Regions from separate parts of the Streptomyces sp. NPDC086835 genome, predicted to be linked through region 1. Evidence: riboswitches for the same ligand, from Rfam matches in the RefSeq annotation. Region 1 holds a riboswitch; each other region holds the start of a gene.

What was found. A riboswitch is a leader RNA that binds a small molecule or an ion and turns the genes downstream of it on or off. The one in region 1 is predicted to bind cyclic di-AMP.
Positions count from the first base shown of each region.
Region 2: another riboswitch for cyclic di-AMP. It lies ahead of ACIPJI_RS27970 (M23 family metallopeptidase); the one in region 1 lies ahead of ACIPJI_RS26020 (M23 family metallopeptidase).
Region 3: another riboswitch for cyclic di-AMP. It lies ahead of ACIPJI_RS25515 (transglycosylase SLT domain-containing protein); the one in region 1 lies ahead of ACIPJI_RS26020 (M23 family metallopeptidase).
Region 4: another riboswitch for cyclic di-AMP. It lies ahead of ACIPJI_RS07425 (NlpC/P60 family protein); the one in region 1 lies ahead of ACIPJI_RS26020 (M23 family metallopeptidase).

Region 1 is NZ_JBIVAU010000008.1:417,339-421,521, forward strand. Features, by position in the region: gene ACIPJI_RS26010 (HPr family phosphocarrier protein) at 39-320, shown strand; gene ACIPJI_RS26015 (GntR family transcriptional regulator) at 499-1,176, opposite strand; gene ACIPJI_RS26020 (M23 family metallopeptidase) at 1,405-2,199, opposite strand; cyclic di-AMP (ydaO/yuaA leader) riboswitch at 2,213-2,375, opposite strand; gene ACIPJI_RS26025 (M16 family metallopeptidase) at 2,605-3,993, opposite strand; gene ACIPJI_RS26030 (pitrilysin family protein) at 3,990-4,183, opposite strand, start outside.
Region 2 is NZ_JBIVAU010000010.1:17,210-21,392, reverse strand. Features, by position in the region: tRNA gene ACIPJI_RS27980 (tRNA-Met) at 51-124, shown strand; gene ACIPJI_RS27975 (PP2C family protein-serine/threonine phosphatase) at 382-1,485, shown strand; cyclic di-AMP (ydaO/yuaA leader) riboswitch at 1,739-1,895, shown strand; gene ACIPJI_RS27970 (M23 family metallopeptidase) at 1,907-2,950, shown strand; gene ACIPJI_RS27965 (aldo/keto reductase) at 3,078-4,022, shown strand; gene ACIPJI_RS27960 (PrsW family intramembrane metalloprotease) at 4,041-4,183, opposite strand, start outside.
Region 3 is NZ_JBIVAU010000008.1:304,219-308,401, forward strand. Features, by position in the region: gene ACIPJI_RS25510 (hypothetical protein) at 1-161, opposite strand, end outside; gene ACIPJI_RS25515 (transglycosylase SLT domain-containing protein) at 793-1,677, opposite strand; cyclic di-AMP (ydaO/yuaA leader) riboswitch at 1,682-1,840, opposite strand; gene ACIPJI_RS25520 (cellulose binding domain-containing protein) at 2,270-4,183, opposite strand, start outside.
Region 4 is NZ_JBIVAU010000002.1:277,146-281,328, reverse strand. Features, by position in the region: gene pcrA (DNA helicase PcrA) at 1-1,442, opposite strand, end outside; cyclic di-AMP (ydaO/yuaA leader) riboswitch at 1,683-1,845, shown strand; gene ACIPJI_RS07425 (NlpC/P60 family protein) at 1,847-3,001, shown strand; gene ACIPJI_RS07420 (hypothetical protein) at 3,088-3,441, opposite strand; gene ACIPJI_RS07415 (NlpC/P60 family protein) at 3,786-4,183, shown strand, end outside.

The DNA.
Region 1 (4,183 bases):
TGGTCTAGACAACCCGCTAAGACTTGAAGGGCAACACCATGGCTGAGCGCCGCGTCAATGTCGGCTGGGCCGAGGGCCTTCACGCCCGCCCCGCGTCCATCTTCGTCCGTGCCGCGACGGCTGCCGGCGTCCCTGTGACGATCGCCAAGGCCGACGGCAAGCCGGTCAACGCGGCCTCGATGCTCGCCGTGCTCGGCCTGGGCGCCCAGGGCGGCGAGGAGATCGTCCTCGCCTCCGACGCGGACGGCGCGGAGGCGGCACTCGACCGCCTGGCCAAGCTGGTGGCCGAGGGGCTCGAAGAGCTTCCCGAGACCGTCTGAGCCCGGCGGGCCCTGTCGCCCGTCACCATTCACAGAAAAGCCGCGGTGTTCCGGGTCCGGAGCACCGCGGCTTTCGCATTCCAGGGCCGCATTCCACATTCCGCGTTCCGGGCCCGGACGGAAAAGAAGAACAGAGAAAGGCCGACCCCATCACGCCTTCTTTTGTATACGCCCTCTGTTAATTCCGGCCGCTCGTGGTGTTTACGGCATGTTGCGAAGTCCTCACCCGCACGGTACGGCGCAACCGGTGCGCGGCGGCGGCGCGTTCGGCGTGCGCGGCCGTCAGCGCCCGCGCACGCTCCGCGTCACCGCGCGCCACGGCGTCGACGATCGCACCGTGCTCCGCCCATGACTCGACCGGTGCGAGAGGCTGCTCCACCGAGTACATCCAAGCGATCTTGTGCCGCAGCTGGGTCAGCAGCGCGGTCAGTCCGGGGCTGCCGCAGGACTGGGCGAGTGTCTCGTGGAACCAGGAGCCGAGTGAGCGCAAGTCCTCGCCCTGCCCCCGGCGGGCCCGCTCCTGACCGAGTCTCACCAGGCCGCGCAGCACCCGCAGATGCGCTTCCGTGCGGCGCTGCGCGGCGCGCGCCGCGCCCAGCGGCTCCAGCAGCATGCGGATCTCCAGGAGGTCGGCGGCCTCCTGCTCCGTCGGCTCCGCCACGCAGGCGCCGGCGTGCCGGCGGGTCACGACGAAGCCCTCCGACTCCAGGGTGCGCAGCGCCTCGCGCACCGGGACGCGGGAGACCCCGTAGCGACGGGCCAGTTGCTCCTCCGTGAGCCGGCTGCCGCGCTCGTAGACCCCGGAGACGATGTCGTCGCGGATCGCCGTGCATACCGAGTGCGCGGGAATACGCATGACCGAACCTCCGCATTGATCCGAGCGAAACGCAGCCGATTGACGCGTGTTCCCGTGACTCTATTGCAATGAACTCGATTTTCCGACGCCAGGAGGAAAACGATGGAACTCTCTTGACGGAGACGGCAATCACTCAATGGCCGAAACGCCATGGAATGCACCGAAGGCCCCCGGCGGGAAGCCGGGGGCCTTCGGACAGGAGACGCGGTACGCGGGGTGCGTCGAGGGTCAGACGTTGACGCCGTGCGAGCGCAGGTAGGCGACCGGGTCGATGTCGGAGCCGTACTCGGCTGTGGTCCGGGCCTCGAAGTGCAGGTGCGGGCCGGTCGAGTTGCCGGTCGAGCCGGCCAGTCCGATCTGCTGGCCGGGGGTGACCTGCTGGCCGACGGAGACGCTGATGGACGACAGGTGGCCGTACTGGGTGTACGTGCCGTCGTTCATCCGGATGACGACGTTGTTGCCGTACGCGCCGCCCCAGCCTGCCTCGACGACGGTGCCGGAGCCGACGGACACGACGGAACTGCCGGAGGCGGCGCGGAAGTCGACACCGGAGTGGCTGCCGGAGGACCACAGGGCGCCGCCGGTCTTGTAGCCGGTGGTCACGTACGAACCGGCGATCGGGAGCTGGAAGGAGTTCAGCCGCTTGCGCTCGGCCTCACGGGCGGCGCGCTCCTTGGCCTCGCGGGCCTCCTTGGCACGCGCCTCGGCCTTGCGCCTGGCTTCCGCCTTCGCCTCGGCCTCGGCCTTCGCCTGCGCCCTGGCCTTGGCGGCGGCCTCCTGGGCCTCCCTCTCCTGGGCGGCGGCCTGGTCGGCTATCTCGTCGGCGAGCGACCCCATGGAGACGATCTGGGTGAGGCCGGTGTCCTCGACGGACGCGGCCTCGGTGTCGGCGGCGAGCGCCGGGGAGGCGAGGGTTCCGATGACGCCGGTGGTGGCGAGGGCGGCGACGCCTGCCAGGTTCGCGCTCCTGCGCGTCAGGCGGCTCGGGGCACGATGCTTCCCGGTGGCACGGGTGAACGCCATGAAGAGGCTGGTCCTTTCCTTCCTTCTCGCCTACCGGGTTAGCTGACGGGTTCGGAGCAGGAAGGTCTCCTACGGCCCCCTCCGCACGGGCGAAGGAGGGCCGATTCACCCCAGGGACTGCGTGGGTCCCCGGCTCCCCAGGCTCGCGCCTGACGGGGACTCGGCGATGGCTGCCCGATGCCGCGGGCGCGACGATCTCCAAGCGGACAGCCGGACCGACGCTAGGCAACCGTTTCGTCAATCACCAAACAGAGAGCCCGTTTTGTAGCGCATGCCACAGGGCAGACACGCACTCAACCCTGCAAATCGGACAACGAACAGAACCCCGGCAAACGATTCGAAGCCAGGGTCCTGTTCGCGCGCAATGCGCGTTCTCTTGAGTTGTCTTCGGCGGGCGGCTCCCGATCAGCCCGTGACAACCCTCACTTCACCGATACCGAGCGCCTTCACCGGCTCCTCGATCTGCGACGCGTCGCCGACGAGCACCGTCACCAACCGGTCGACCGGGAAGGCGCCCACGACCGCCGCGGTCGCCTCCACCGTGCCCGTCTCCGCCAGGCGGACGTACATCTGTGCCTGGTAGTCGTCCGGGAGGTGCTGCTCGACCTGGTCGGCCAGCGTGGCCGCGACGGACGCCGCCGTCTCGTACTTCAGCGGGGCGACGCCCACCAGGTTCTGCACGGCGACGTCACGCTCGGCGTCCGTGAGCCCCTCGGCGGCGAGCGTGCGGAGCACCTTCCACAGGTCCTCCAGCGCCGGACCGGTGTTGGGCGTGTCCACGGAGCCGCTGATGGCGAGCATCGAGGCGCCGGAGCCGTCCGGAGCGGAGCGCAGCACCTGGCCGAAGGCGCGCACACCGTAGGTGTAGCCCTTCTCCTCACGCAGCACCCGGTCGAGGCGGGAGGTCAGCGTTCCGCCGAGGCAGTACGTGCCGAGCACCTGGGCGGGCCAGACCCGGTCGTGGCGGTCGCCGCCGACGCGGCCGATGAGCAGCTGCGTCTGCACGGCGCCGGGACGGTCGACGATGACCACCCGGCCGGTGTCGTCGGCGGTGATCGCGGGCACCGGACGCGGCTCCGCCTTGTCGCCCGTCCACGCCCCGAGCGAGTCGCCGAGGACGCCGTCCAGGTCGACGTCGGTGAGGTCGCCGACGATCACCGCGGTGGCGGTGGCGGGGCGTACATGCGCCTCGTAGAAGGCGCGTACGGCGGCCGCGTCGATCCGCGCGACGGTCTCCTCCGTGCCCTGGCGCGGCCGGGAGACGCGCAGCGAGGCCGGGAAGAGCTCCTTGGAGAGCTGCTTGGCCGCCCGGCGGCCCGGGTTCGCCGTCTCGTGCGGGATCTCGTCGAGGCGGTTGCGGACCAGCCGCTCGACCTCGCCGGCCTCGAAGGCGGGTGCGATCAGCGCCTCGGAGAGCAGCCCGAGCGCCTTGTGCAGGCGGGAGACCGGCACCTCGAGGGAGACCCGGACACCGGGGTGGTCGGCGTGCGCGTCCAAGGTGGCGCCGCAACGCTCCAGTTCCGCGGCGAACTCCTCCGCGGAGTGCTTGTCGGTGCCCTCCGACAGGGCGCGCGCCATGATGGTGGCGACGCCGTCGAGGCCCTCCGGCTCGGCGTCCAGCGGGGCGTCGAGCGAGATCTCGACGGCCACCACCTGCTGGCCGGGACGGTGGCAGCGCAGCACCGTCAGGCCGTTGTCCAGCGTGCCGCGGTCGGGGGCCGGGAAGGCCCAGGGCCGGGCGGTGCCCGGGGTCGGCTGCGGGTGGAAGTCCATGGTCACGGCAGCGTCGCTCACTGGTCCGTCCCCTCCTGCTCGTGTCCGTCGGCCGCTTCGGTCTCTTCTTCGGCGACCGGTTCGTAGACCAGCACCGCCCTGTTCTCCGGGTGCAGCCGGGCCTTGGCGATCGCCTGCACCTCCTCCGCGGTGACGTCGAGCACCCGCTGGACGGCGGTGAGCGCCAGCTGCGGATCGCCGAACAGCACCG
Region 2 (4,183 bases), on a different contig from region 1:
GTAATTTGGTACGGATCTTGCTCTGCATGGCGTAAGGTTGTGTTCACCGACGCGGGGTGGAGCAGCTCGGTAGCTCGCTGGGCTCATAACCCAGAGGTCGCAGGTTCAAATCCTGTCCCCGCTACTGATGACACCGGCCCGGTGGTCGATCGAGAAGATCGACCACCGGGCCGGTGGCTTTTCCGGCAGCGCACGACCGTCGCCCGGTCGGGCGACCGGAAGTCGTCCTGCGGCGCGTCGGCCTTCAGCCTGAGGGGGGCGCGGTACTGTCCGCAGCCGTCAGCGGACCCGGTAGGACCCGGCAGGAGACCACCTTTGGGCCAGGAGTGGCGAGATCAGGGCGGCGCCAGAAGAGCCCCGTGGTTCGTCCGCGCGTTGCCCATGGCGATGATCGTCGGCGGGGTGGTCTTCGACGTTCTGACCCCGCCCCGGTTCACCGCCGTACCCCTCTATGCCGCAGCCCCGCTCGTCGCGGCGCCTGTCCTGTCATGGATGGCGACCCTGCTCACCGGGATCGCTGCGGTTCTGGCCCTGAGCGTCCTCCACGCCGTCAACAGAAGCTTCTGGCAGATCACGGTCCTCACCGAGACGACCACGGTGGTCACCGTCGTCGTTCTCGCGCTGTTCATCAACACCCTCGTGCGGCGCAGTGGTGAGCGGCTCGCTTCGGCCCGGGTGATCGCGGAGACCGCGCAGCGGGCCGTACTTCCCGCGCCGGCCGACCGGATCGGCGGTCTGCACATCGCCGCCCGGTACGAGGCGGCGCAGGCGGGCGCGTTCATCGGCGGCGACCTCTTCGCGGTGCAGGACACTCCTCATGGCGTGCGCCTTCTTGTCGGCGATGTGCGGGGCAAGGGACTGGGGGCGGTGGGGACCGTGGCCGTGCTCATCGGCGCGTTCCGCGAGGCCGCGGAGCAGGAGCGCTCGCTGGAGGGCGTGGCGCAGCGGCTGGAGCGCGCCCTCAAGCGGGAGGGCACCAGGCGGGAAGGGCTGGACGCCGTGGAGGGGTTCACGACCGCCGTCCTGGGCGAGATCCCGCGGGGCCGCGCCCTGGTGCGGCTGGTGAACCGGGGCCACCCCGAGCCCTTGGTGCTGCACGCCGACGGGGCTCTGGACGTCCTCGCGCCGGCGCAGGCGGCGCTGCCGCTGGGGATGGGTGACCTGGCGGCGTGGCCGGACCGGGCGGAGGAGTACCCGCTGCCCGACGGGGCGACGCTGCTGCTCTACACGGACGGGGTGACGGAGGCGCGGGACGCCCGCGGCGTCTTCTACGACCCGGTGGAACGGCTCGCCGGACGCCTCTTCCCCGGGCCGGCGGAGCTGCTGGACGCGCTGGTCGACGACGTACGCCGGTACACCGGCGGCGGTTCGAGCGACGACATGGCGCTGCTGGCGGTCGGCACGCCGGCGGAAGGGCAGCCGGAACGGCGCAGGACGGTGCCGGTGGTGCCGCCGGAGCCCGGCGGCCGCGGTGGATCCGCGTGACATCACGCGCCTGACCCGGGCGGTGCGCACGCTCCGTAGCCGAAGGAGAGCCGTCCGCATAACATTTGATGCACCATCAGAATCGTGACCGCCTCTGACGTTTGATCAACTCGCCCGGTTCCGGCCGATTCTGTCCCGGAAAGTCCCGGGTGAAGCCGTTAATGATCACCCGGAACAGCTTGGAATCCGGCCCCGCCGTCTATTAACGTTCGATAACGCAGTGCGGTCGTCCCAGCCGTCGCAGAGGCGGCGCCGTGCGCACGTGCCGAATCCCGCAAGGGAACCGGGGAACCACTAATTGGGGTGAATCGGTCACCCTTTGCCGCTCAGTTTGCGGTCGAGGGCGCCCGTAGGAGACCTTCCTGCTCCGAACCCGTCAGCTAACCCGGTAGGCGAGAAGGAAGGAAAGGAGTACGCCTTCGTGGCGTCCAACATGCCTGCCCCCGAGGCCCGCTTCGCGTCCGAACGTTTCAGTGCCGACGCCCCCGAGCGGACCTGGGAGGAATGGAACCCCACAGAGGACTCCGTCCGCCCCGTGCGCGGCCGGCACCGTGTCATCAAGCAGCGCGGCGGAATCGCCCGCAGCTCCACGGTGCTCGGAGTCGGCGTCATCGCCGCGGTCGGCGCGGGTGGCATAGCCACCGCGCAGGACAAGCCGGCAGTTTCCATCTCCCTTCCCGATTCCATCGCGGACAACCTTCCCGACGCCAAGTCCCTTCCTGGCGTGGGATCCCTGATCTCCGACTCGGACGACTCCGACGGCGACGTGCACGCCGCGCCGCTCACCTCCGCGACCACGGTCGCCGACGGCGGCGCCGGCCAGAGCCAGGCCGCCGGCTCCGGCGAGGCCCTGCGCGCCCGGATCCTCCAGCAGGCCGAGCAGCAGCAGGCAGAAGCCGACGCCGAGGCGAAGGCGGCCGCGGAGGCGCTCGCCGCCGAGCAGGCGGCGGCCGCCGCCGAGAAGCAGCAGAGCGCGGCAGAGGCCAAGGCCGCCGAGGAGAAGCGGAAGGCGGAGGAGGCCGCGCGGGCGGCTGCGGAGGCGGCGCGTCTCGCCGAACTCGCCCGCAGTTTCTCCCTTCCCACCTCCTCCTACACGATCACCTCCACCTACGGTGAGTCCGGCGCCATGTGGTCCTCCGGCCAGCACACCGGCCTGGACTTCGCGGCACCGACCGGGACCCCGGTCAAGGCGGTGCACGGCGGCACGGTCAAGTCCGCGGGCTGGTCCGGCTCCTACGGCTACCGCATCGTCCTCGAGCTCGAGGACGGTACCGAGGTCCTGTACGCCCACCTCTCCTCGATGACGGCGAGCGCGGGGCAGCAGGTGTCCACCGGCGAGACGATCGGGCGCGTCGGCGCGACCGGCAATGTCACCGGTCCGCACCTGCACCTCGAGGTGCACACCGCCGGCGGCGCGGGCATCGACCCGATGGCGTGGCTGCGCAGCAAGGGCCTCACGATCTGATCCCTGCCCGGTACGGGTCACAGTCCTCCCGTACCGGGCACATCCATGTCTCCGGCAGCCCCGGCGCACACCCCCCGACGCCAGGGCTGCCGGAATAGCCGGTACGGGCCCGGCCGTTGATCACCTCATGACCTCTCTGCGCACCCTCGGTTCCTCCGACCTGACCGTCTTCCCGCTCGCTCTCGGCGGCAACGTCTTCGGCTGGACGGCCGACGAGGCGCGGACCTTCGCGGTCCTCGACGCGTACACCGCGGCGGGCGGCAACTTCGTCGACACCGCCGACAGCTACTCCTCGTGGGCCCCCGGGAACGAGGGCGGCGAGTCGGAGACCCTCATCGGCAAGTGGCTCGCGGCTCGTGGCAACCGCTCCGAAGTCGTCGTCGCCACCAAGGTCGGCGCCCACCCCCGCCACAAGGGCCTCTCCGCCACCACGATCAAGGCCGCCGCGGAGGAGTCGCTCATGCGGCTGGGCACCGACCACATCGACCTCTACTACACCCACTTCGACGACCCGTCCGTGCCTGTCGAGGAGATCATCACCGCCCTCGACCAGCTGGTGAAGGACGGCAAGGTCCGTGCGATCGCCGCCTCCAACATCAGTGCCGAACGGCTCCAGGCGTCCCTGGCCTTCTCCGAGCGGGAGGGCCTCGCCCGGTACGTGGCGCTTCAGCCTCACTACAACCTGGTCTCACGCCACACCTACGAAGGCGAACTGCAGGACACCGCCGCCCGCGCCGGCCTCGCCGCCGTTCCCTACTACGCGCTCGCGTCCGGCTTCCTCACCGGCAAGTACCGGCCCGGCACCACGGTGGACAGCGCCAGGGCCCAGGGAGCGTCCAAGCACCTCGAGTCGCAGCGGGGGCTGAAGGTCCTCGACGTGCTCGACCGGATCGCGCAGGCCCGTGGCGCGGAGATCGCGACCGTCGCACTGGCGTGGCTGGCCGCCCAGCCGACCGTGGCCGCGCCGATCGCGTCGGCCCGTACGGTCGAGCAGGTGCCGGCCCTGGTGGCGGCAGCGGATCTGGCCCTGACGGACGGCGAGCTTGCCGAGCTGACCGCCGCGTCCGCCTGAGCTCACCCCGGCGCGGACTCAGTAGCGGTAGGGGTTGTAGCCGCTGTAGTCGCGGTGCGGCGGCAGCAGCGGCATCCGGGCGGTGGCCTGTGCGGCGTACGCCAGCGAAGGCCCGGCCACCGCCCTGCGCTGCCACAGATGGTGCAGCAGCTCCTGTTCGC
Region 3 (4,183 bases), 110 kb from region 1:
TCCGGCAGGTCCGGCGGCGTCGGCCAGACGAAGTCGTCCGCGGAGGCCGGCGCCGTCCGCGGCGCCTCGGCCGCCTGCGCCGGGGAGGCCAGCAGGATGCCGCCCAGGAACGCGGCGGCGACGGCGGATGCGGCGGCGGTACAACGGGTGGCACGGGACATGGAGTGTCTCCATTCGTGAGTACGGGTGCGGCGTACGTTCCGTTCCGGTGTCCTGTGGCGGCCGGTCCGTTGCTTCCGTCCGGCGCCTGACAAGAGGTAATCACCGGGAGGGGCCGGCTGTCCGTATTCAGCCAGGCCAGGAAGCTGCACGGCAGGGAGTTGCCTGGCGCCGCCGGGCGCGCGTGCCGGGTCGCCCGGCGCGTCCCGCGCGCTTCCCGAACGCCTGTGACCTGCGCCTTTCGGCCGCACGGCCGTTGCACTCGGCCCGTCGGCGGTGTGTTCGCACCGCATCCCGTCGGCATCGGCGCGGCACATCAACGCGCCATCGTCCGCCGGAGCCGTCGCCTCCACGATGGCACACGGCACCTCGGGAGCCGCTCGAGAGCCGCTGGAGCCGCCTCCTAGCGGCCGTGACCGCGGTTCCAGGGTGCCGGGCGGGCCACGGACGGAGCTCGTGCGCCCTCGGGCAGAGCACCCGCTGCGGGCCTCGCGCGGCCACATGCGGGCCTCGCGCGAGCATGCACGGGCGAAGTCCGGACACGGCCACGGGCCGGTGCCCGGAACGCCGTGGGGCGTTCCGGGCACCGGCCCGTCAGGTGGAGGCGGCTCATCGGTCGCCGCGCGGGTCCCGTCAGTAGGGGCCGTTCACGTTGTCGATCGAGCCGTACCGGTCGGCGGCGTAGTTGCACGCGGCGGTGATGTTGGCGACCGGGTCGAACAGGTCGAAGGACGTGCCCTCGACGTGGTAGGCGTCGAAGGTGGGCTGGATGACCTGGAGCAGGCCCTTGGAGGGCGTGCCGTTGATGGCGTTGATGTCCCAGTTGTTGATGGCCAGCGGGTTGCCGGAGGACTCACGCATGATGTTGCGGTGGATGCCTTCGTAGCTTCCCGGGATGCCGTGCCGGCCCATGATGTCCAGCGACTCGCGGATCCAGCCGTCGAGGTTGTTCGCGTAGGCCGGCTTCGCGGGGGCCGCGGCGGCCTGGGCCGCCGGAGCGGCCTTGCGCTCGGAGCGGTCCGCGCGGGCGGTGTCGGCGGCGCGCTCGGCCTTCTCGGACGCCTCGGCCTCTTCCGCGGCCTTCGGGGCGGCCTTCGCCTTGGCCTGCGGCTTCGCCTTGGGCTCGGCCTCGGCCTTGGCCTTGGCGCCGATCGTCAGCTCGAGACCGGGGTGAATCAGCGCCGGGTCCGCTCCGACGGCCTTCCGGTTGTCCTTGTAGAGCTGCTTCCAGCCGCCGTTCAGGGAATGGTCTTCGGCGATCTTGTAAAGCGAGTCACCGGCGACCACGGAATACGTGACGGTGCCGGCCTTCTGCGCGACGGCCTGCGCGGCCGCGGCGACGGTCGTGGCGGTGGCCACGGTCCGCTCCGCCGCGACGGGGGCCGCGGCGGGTGCCGCCTGAGCAGCGGTGCCGCCCAGGAGCGGCAGGGCGAGCGCGGCGCCGCCCGTGCCGGCTGCGACGAATCCGCGGGTCAGTGAACGGGACTTGGGACGACGGTGCTTACCCTTTGCGGGCATGGCCAATTCCTCTCCGTCGCCTGCGAGGTGAGCTGTCGGGTTCGGGCTGGAGATGCCCGGCCGCAGGTGAATGCGACTTAACCCCGAGCCGTTCCGGATTCCGGTTCGGCGACTTACCTGGTTCCCCCGCTCCTGCCGTACGTGAAGTGAGTGCGGTTGCGGATTCCGGACGGCGGCAGGATTCGGCGGTCCACCCGGATTGACGGTGACCGTAAACGAGAGCGTCCTCGCGAAACAAGTGCCGAATTCCACATCACAATCCGAATGAGGCTTCCGTGCACGGCTTTTCAATTGTCGGTTCCGCGTCAAGAAACTCAAAGCCCTTCCCGGGAAAGGGAAGTACCCCTTCCGGCCCTCTCTCCCCGGCTGCCGGGCAGGTGACCGACATCACGGACTCCCTGTACAACCACCGGGACCGCCAAAGCGTCCCAAGGGCGCCAACTCGCAATATTAAGACCCAATTAGACTTAACAAACAAGACGGTAAAACAAGCCATACCGGACATCACGCGCCGAACGCGCCCTCCAGAGGGGGCCGATCGGCCACGGGTCCTGGGCGGCACGCCCGCCGGCCAGGACCCGGGCCTCACCCCTCAGCCCCGTGTGGTGCAGGTCTCACCGCCCGAGGCGAAGGCGGCCGGTGCGGTGTTGCGGCCCGACCAGCTGCCGGTGAATCCGAAGGACACCGACGCGCCGACGGCCACCTTTCCGTTCCAGGAGACGTTCTCGGCCGTCACCTCTGCACCGCTCTGCCGGTGGGCGGCGTTCCACATCTGGCCGACCTTCTGCCCGTCGGGGAAGCTCCAGCGCAGCTGCCAGCCGTCCAGGGCGGCGCTGCCCGTATTGGTCAGCGTCACATCGGCCTGGAAGCCACCGGACCACTGGTTGGTGATCTTGTAAGCGACCGAGCACCCCGCGTCCCCCGGCGGGTCCGGGTCGGGACCCGGACCGGGATCGGTGCCGCCACCGTCCGACGACTCGCCGTACTGGATGCCGCGCCCGTTGGTCGACACGTACACCCGCCCGTAGACCCGCGGGTCGCCGGTGATCGAGGCGCCGGTCCAGCCCCACTGGTGCGCGTCGTCGTTGATCCGCGTCCAGTCGGCGCCGCCGTTCGTGGACCGGAAGATGCCGCGCACCCCGCCGATCTTCGCGCTGACGAAGATCGTCTGGTACGAGGCGCCGGGAGCCGCCTTGCCGAAGCCCACGGCGTCCGCCTGCTCGACCCCCTCGATCCTCCGGAAGGTCGCACCCGAGTCGGTCGAGTGCCACAGTCCGTACGTCCCTGAGGCCGTGCCGCCCGCGAGCCACACGTCACCCTCCGCGCCGGGCACGGCCTTGAAACGGACGTTGCCCTCGTGCGGCAGACCGCTCGACGCCCTGGCGGTGAACGTGGCTCCGCCGTCCTGCGACACGTAGAAGGTGCCGGCCTTGTACCCGTAGAACTTCTTCGGGTTCTCGCGGTCCGACTCCACCGTCGCGCCGGCGGGGATCCCCGTGGACGCCTTCCACGAGCTGCCGTACCCGGTGGTGTGGTGCACGCCGGTGCCGTCCGGGCTCCAGACGAAACCGCTGCCGTCCGCGGCGGCGGCGACCGTGCCTCCGCCCGTCACGCCCGAAGGCTGCGAGGCCTGGAACCAGGTGGCCCCGTTGTCCGTGGAGAAGCCGATGTGCGGGGCGGCGTCGGCGTTGCCGACCCGTACGACCGTCGCGGGCGCCGCCTCCGCGAAGTCCAGACTCGTGGTCGACGAGAGGTTCGGCGAGGTGAACATCAGAGGCGGCACGGCGTCGAGGTCGGTGTGCCGGAAGCCGCCGATGTCACCGAGGGCGCTCAGCAGCGGCGCGCCCGACGGCGGGCTCACCAGGTCGTTGACGGCCGTCTCCTCGAGCCCCTTCACCATGGGCGTGATGGTGATCCGGCCGCCGGAGTCCCAGGTCCGCAGATTCTCGGTGCCGTAGATGGTGGCTCCCGTGCCGTACATCATCCGGTCCGAGTCGAACGGGTCGATCTCCAGCGCCTCCGTCATCCAGCCCAGCTTGGGCGTGACCTCGGGCGGGGACGGGTTGGCGCCCCAGGAGAGCCAGGGCACGGACGAGACGTCCTGCGTGTAGCGGAAGGAGCGGTTCGGGTAACTGGTGTAGTCCCAGGCCCTGGTCCAGGTCTCGCCGCTGTCCGTGGAGCGGAAGATCTGCGTGTCCGGCCACCAGGAGCTGTAGGCCGTGGCCATCAGGGTGCCGGGCCGCTGCCGGTCCACGCTCAGCCCGCTGAAGCCGGAGTAGGTGTCGGCCTCGGCGGTCGGGCTGGTGTCCTTCCACTCGCCGGTCGCCGTGTCGTAGCGCGCGATACGGCCCTTGGCCCCGTCGTACGGGCCGCCGGTGTCGCTCAGGGTCAGATGGAGATGACCGGTCGCGGAGTCGAGGACGCCCTTGTGGGCCAGATAGCCCGTCGGCTGTCCGGCGAGCCGCGACCAGGTGGCACCGCCGTCCGTCGAGCGGTAGACGGTGTT
Region 4 (4,183 bases), on a different contig from region 1:
GGCACGTTCAGGATGCGGCGCAGCGGGACGTTGTCCTCGGGGTTGGCGAGGACCCGCAGGTAGGCCAGCACGTCGCGGACCTCCTTGCGCTCGTAGAAGCGGACACCGCCGACGACCTTGTAGGGCAGGCCGACGCGGATGAAGATCTCCTCGAAGACACGCGACTGGGCGTTCGTGCGGTAGAAGACGGCGACGTCGCCGGCCTTCGCCTCGCCCGCGTCCGTGAGCCGGTCGATCTCGTCCGCGACGAACTGGGCCTCGTCGTGCTCCGTGTCCGCGACATAGCCGGTGATCTGGGCGCCGGCGCCTGCGTTCGTCCACAGGTTCTTGGGGCGACGGGACTCGTTGCGCTCGATGACGGCGTTGGCGGCGGAGAGGATCGTCTGGGTGGAGCGGTAGTTCTGCTCCAGCAGGATCGTCGTCGCGTCCGGATAGTCCTCCTCGAACTGGAGGATGTTGCGGATGGTCGCGCCGCGGAAGGCGTAGATCGACTGGTCGGCGTCACCGACGACGCACAGCTCCGCGGGCTCCAGGTCCTCGTACCCCTTGCCCACCAGTTCGCGCACGAGCGTGTACTGAGCGTGGTTGGTGTCCTGGTACTCGTCGACGAGGACGTGCCGGAACCGCCGCTGGTAGTGCTCGGCGACGTCCGGGAACGCCTGGAGCAGGTGGACGGTGGTCATGATGATGTCGTCGAAGTCCAGGGCGTTGGCCTCGCGCAGCCGCGCCTGGTACATCCGGTACGCCTCGGCGAGCGTCTTCTCGAATCCGTCGACCGCCTGGTCGGCGAAGGTCTCCTCGTCGATCAGCTCGTTCTTCAGGTTCGAGATCTTGGCGCTGAAGGACTTCGGCGGGAACTTCTTCGGGTCGAGGTCGAGATCGCGGCAGACCAGCGACATCAGGCGCTTCGAGTCCGCCGCGTCGTAGATCGAGAACGACGAGGTGAAGCCCAGCTTCTTGGACTCGCGGCGCAGGATGCGGACGCAGGCGCTGTGGAAGGTCATGACCCACATCGCGTTGGCGCGCGGGCCCACCAGCTGCTCGACGCGTTCCTTCATCTCGCCGGCGGCCTTGTTGGTGAAGGTGATCGCCAGTATCTGGCCGGGGTGGACCCGGCGCGTGCCCAGCAGGTGGGCGATGCGATGGGTGAGCACCCGGGTCTTGCCGGAGCCGGCGCCGGCCACGATGAGCAGCGGTGACCCTGTGTGCACGACGGCGGCGCGCTGCTGCTCGTTCAGCCCGTCGAGCAGGGCGGCGGGGTCCACGACGGGGCGCGGGGCGCCGTCGCGGTAGTACCCGTCGCGGGCCGGAGGCACGTCGAAGGCGCCCTGGAAGAGGTCGTCCGGAAGCTGCTCCGGAGCCGGGTCCTCGGGCGGCGGCGGGGGCCCGTCCGCGTCGGGCCGGAGGTCCGCCAGGAAGCTGTCGTCAAAGAGGCTGCTCATCGCTTAACGAGTCTAGGCGGCCGGACCGACAACCGTGGCCGCACCGGCACACCGGCGGACGCCACGGTAGGTGACAGGGCGGATCCGCCGGGCGACCGGCGGACGGGCAGGCGACCCGCCACCGAAAAGGTCACGAAAATGTATCGGACATATCGAACATCAACCTTCACAGCAGGCGCACGAGTTGGCTAGCGTGCTCGACCAGGCGGCCCGCACCCCTCCCGGCGAACCACGCCGAACGGGCGGCCTGCGCCGAATCCGGGCTCCTCCCGAGGGAGTTCGGAACCGGGGACCCACCAAGCACCACCGGGGTGAATCGGACCGTGCCCCGCTCGGTCCGTAGGGCGTCTTCCGTTCGCCCGAACCCGACAGCTAACCCGGTAGGCGGTCCACGGAAGAAGGAGATGCCGGCGTTGGCGTCGCATCGCAAGACCCGCAGCCGTACCGCAAAACCGTCCACCGCCGTCGGATTCACCACGGCCGCCCTCGCCGGTGTGACACTGCTCTCCACCCAGAGTGCCACCGCCGCGCCGTCCGACCCGAAGCCCAGCATCGAAGAGGTGCAGAAGAAGGTCGACGACCTGTACCGGCAGGCGGGCAGCGCGACGCAGGAGTTCAACAAGGCGAAGGAAGCCACGGCGGAGAAGCGCCAAGAGGTCGACCAGCTGCTCGACGAGGCCGCCAAGCGCACGGAGAAGCTGAACGAGTCCCGCCGCGCCCTCGGCAACTACGCGGCGGCGCAGTACCGCACCGGTTCCGTCACCCCCACCGCCGCGCTGATGTTCGCGGACAGCCCCCAGGCGTACTTCGACCAGACCCAGCTGATGGACCGGATGACGGACCAGCAGCGCAGGGCCGTCAGTGAGTACGAGACCGAGCGGGCCGCGGCCGCGAAGCAGCGCGCGGAGGCCACCAAGCGCCTCGAGTCCCTCACGGACTCCCAGGAGGCCCTGCGCACCAGCAAGCAGACGGTGCAGACCAAGCTCGCGGAGGCACGCGCCCTGCTCTCGAAGCTGACGGCGGAGGAGAAGGCACGCCTCGCCGCGATCGAGCGGGAGAAGGAAGAGGAGGCGCGCCGCAAGGCCGAGGCCAAGGCGAAGGCGGAGGCAGCCGCCCGGGCGGAGGCCGAGCGGCAGCAGCAGGAGCGCGAGACCACCCCGGACACGGGCACCACCGATCCGGGCACCGGCACCGACGACGGCACGTACGCGGCCAAGGCGGACAAGGTCCTCGCGTTCGCCCGTGCCCAGATCGGCAAGCCGTACGTCTGGGGCGCGACGGGCCCGAGCTCCTACGACTGCTCCGGCCTCACCGCGGCCGCGTGGAAGGCGGCGGGGGTGGACCTGCCGCGCACCACCTGGGACCAGGTGAAGGTCGGCACCCGTGTCGAGACGGCCGACCTGCTCCCCGGCGACCTGGTCTTCTTCTACGACGACATCAGCCACGTCGGCATCTACATCGGCGACGGCAAGATGATCCACGCGCCCAAGCCGGGCACGAACGTCCGCGAGGAGTCCATCTACTACATGCCGATCTACGGCAGCGTCCGCCCCGCCTGAAGCCCTGCGGGGCCGACGCGGGGTGCCCCGGCGCACCGGTGCCCGGGCGGCCGAGCCGCCCGGGCACCGTCATGTCCGCGCTCGGGTCAGGTCCAGAGCGTGGCGATGAAGATGTTGGCCAAGGTCAGGCCGCCCACCGCGCCGAAGAGCGCCTTGTCGACCTTCTCCTCGTCCCTCTTGACGTACACGAGGCCGAGGATCACGACCAGCACCGCCAGCTTGATGCCGATCTTGAGGTTGTTGACCGTCTGGTCGTCCGCCTGGTTCAGACCCACCAGGGCCACACCCGTGACCAGCATGGTCAGCGCACCGTGCAGCATCGCGGGGCTGAAGCGGGCGGTGCCCTCGCCCATCGCCTTCATCTGGGTCAGGAACCCGCCCAGCAGCGAGGCGATGCCGATGATGTGCAGTGCGACGAAGACATTGATGAGTACGTCCATGGGCCGGAGCCTAGCTGGGCCCATACCACCGTCAGCCGGGCAGGTGGCCCTGTCCGCGGCATCGGTCCAGGGACCGACGCGATGCGCGTCCGCGACGACGGACGGCCGTTCATCAACGGTTGCCGGACGCCCATTTCCGGAGATTTACGGTCGTTGTGTCCCGCCCCCGTCGACGCGGTCGTAGCGTCCTGCGCCAGGTGGCCGACTCCCCGCGAGCCGTCGCACAGCCGGACGGCACTCGGCCACCACCGCCGGAAGGTCCTGCGGCGGACCGCTCCCCCTGTGCGGCCCGCCGCCGGACGCAAGTGCGGCGGCAGGGACGACGGAAGGACGTGGAAGCCCTCGTGGCAGCACACCGGGAACACCGAAAACCCCGTGAACGCCGGCTCGACGGACCGGCCGCCCGTACCGCGCTCACGCTCGCCCTGGCGGGCGCGGCGGCCACGACAGCGTTCGACGGCACGGGGCACGCGGAGCCGGGCCTCACCCCGGCGCAGATCCAGGCCAGGGTCGACAAGCTGTACCAGGAGGCGGAGGTCGCCACCGAGAAGCTCAACGGAGCCAAGGAACGGGCGGAGAGCGCCCGCAGATCGCTGGACTCGCTGCGCGACGAGGCGGCGCGCCGGACCGACAGCCTCAACACCTCCCGTAACGCCCTCGGTTCCCTCGCCACCGCCCAGTACCGCGACGGCGGCATGGATCCCGGTCTGCGGCTCGCCCTGACCTCCGCCCCGGAGGAGTA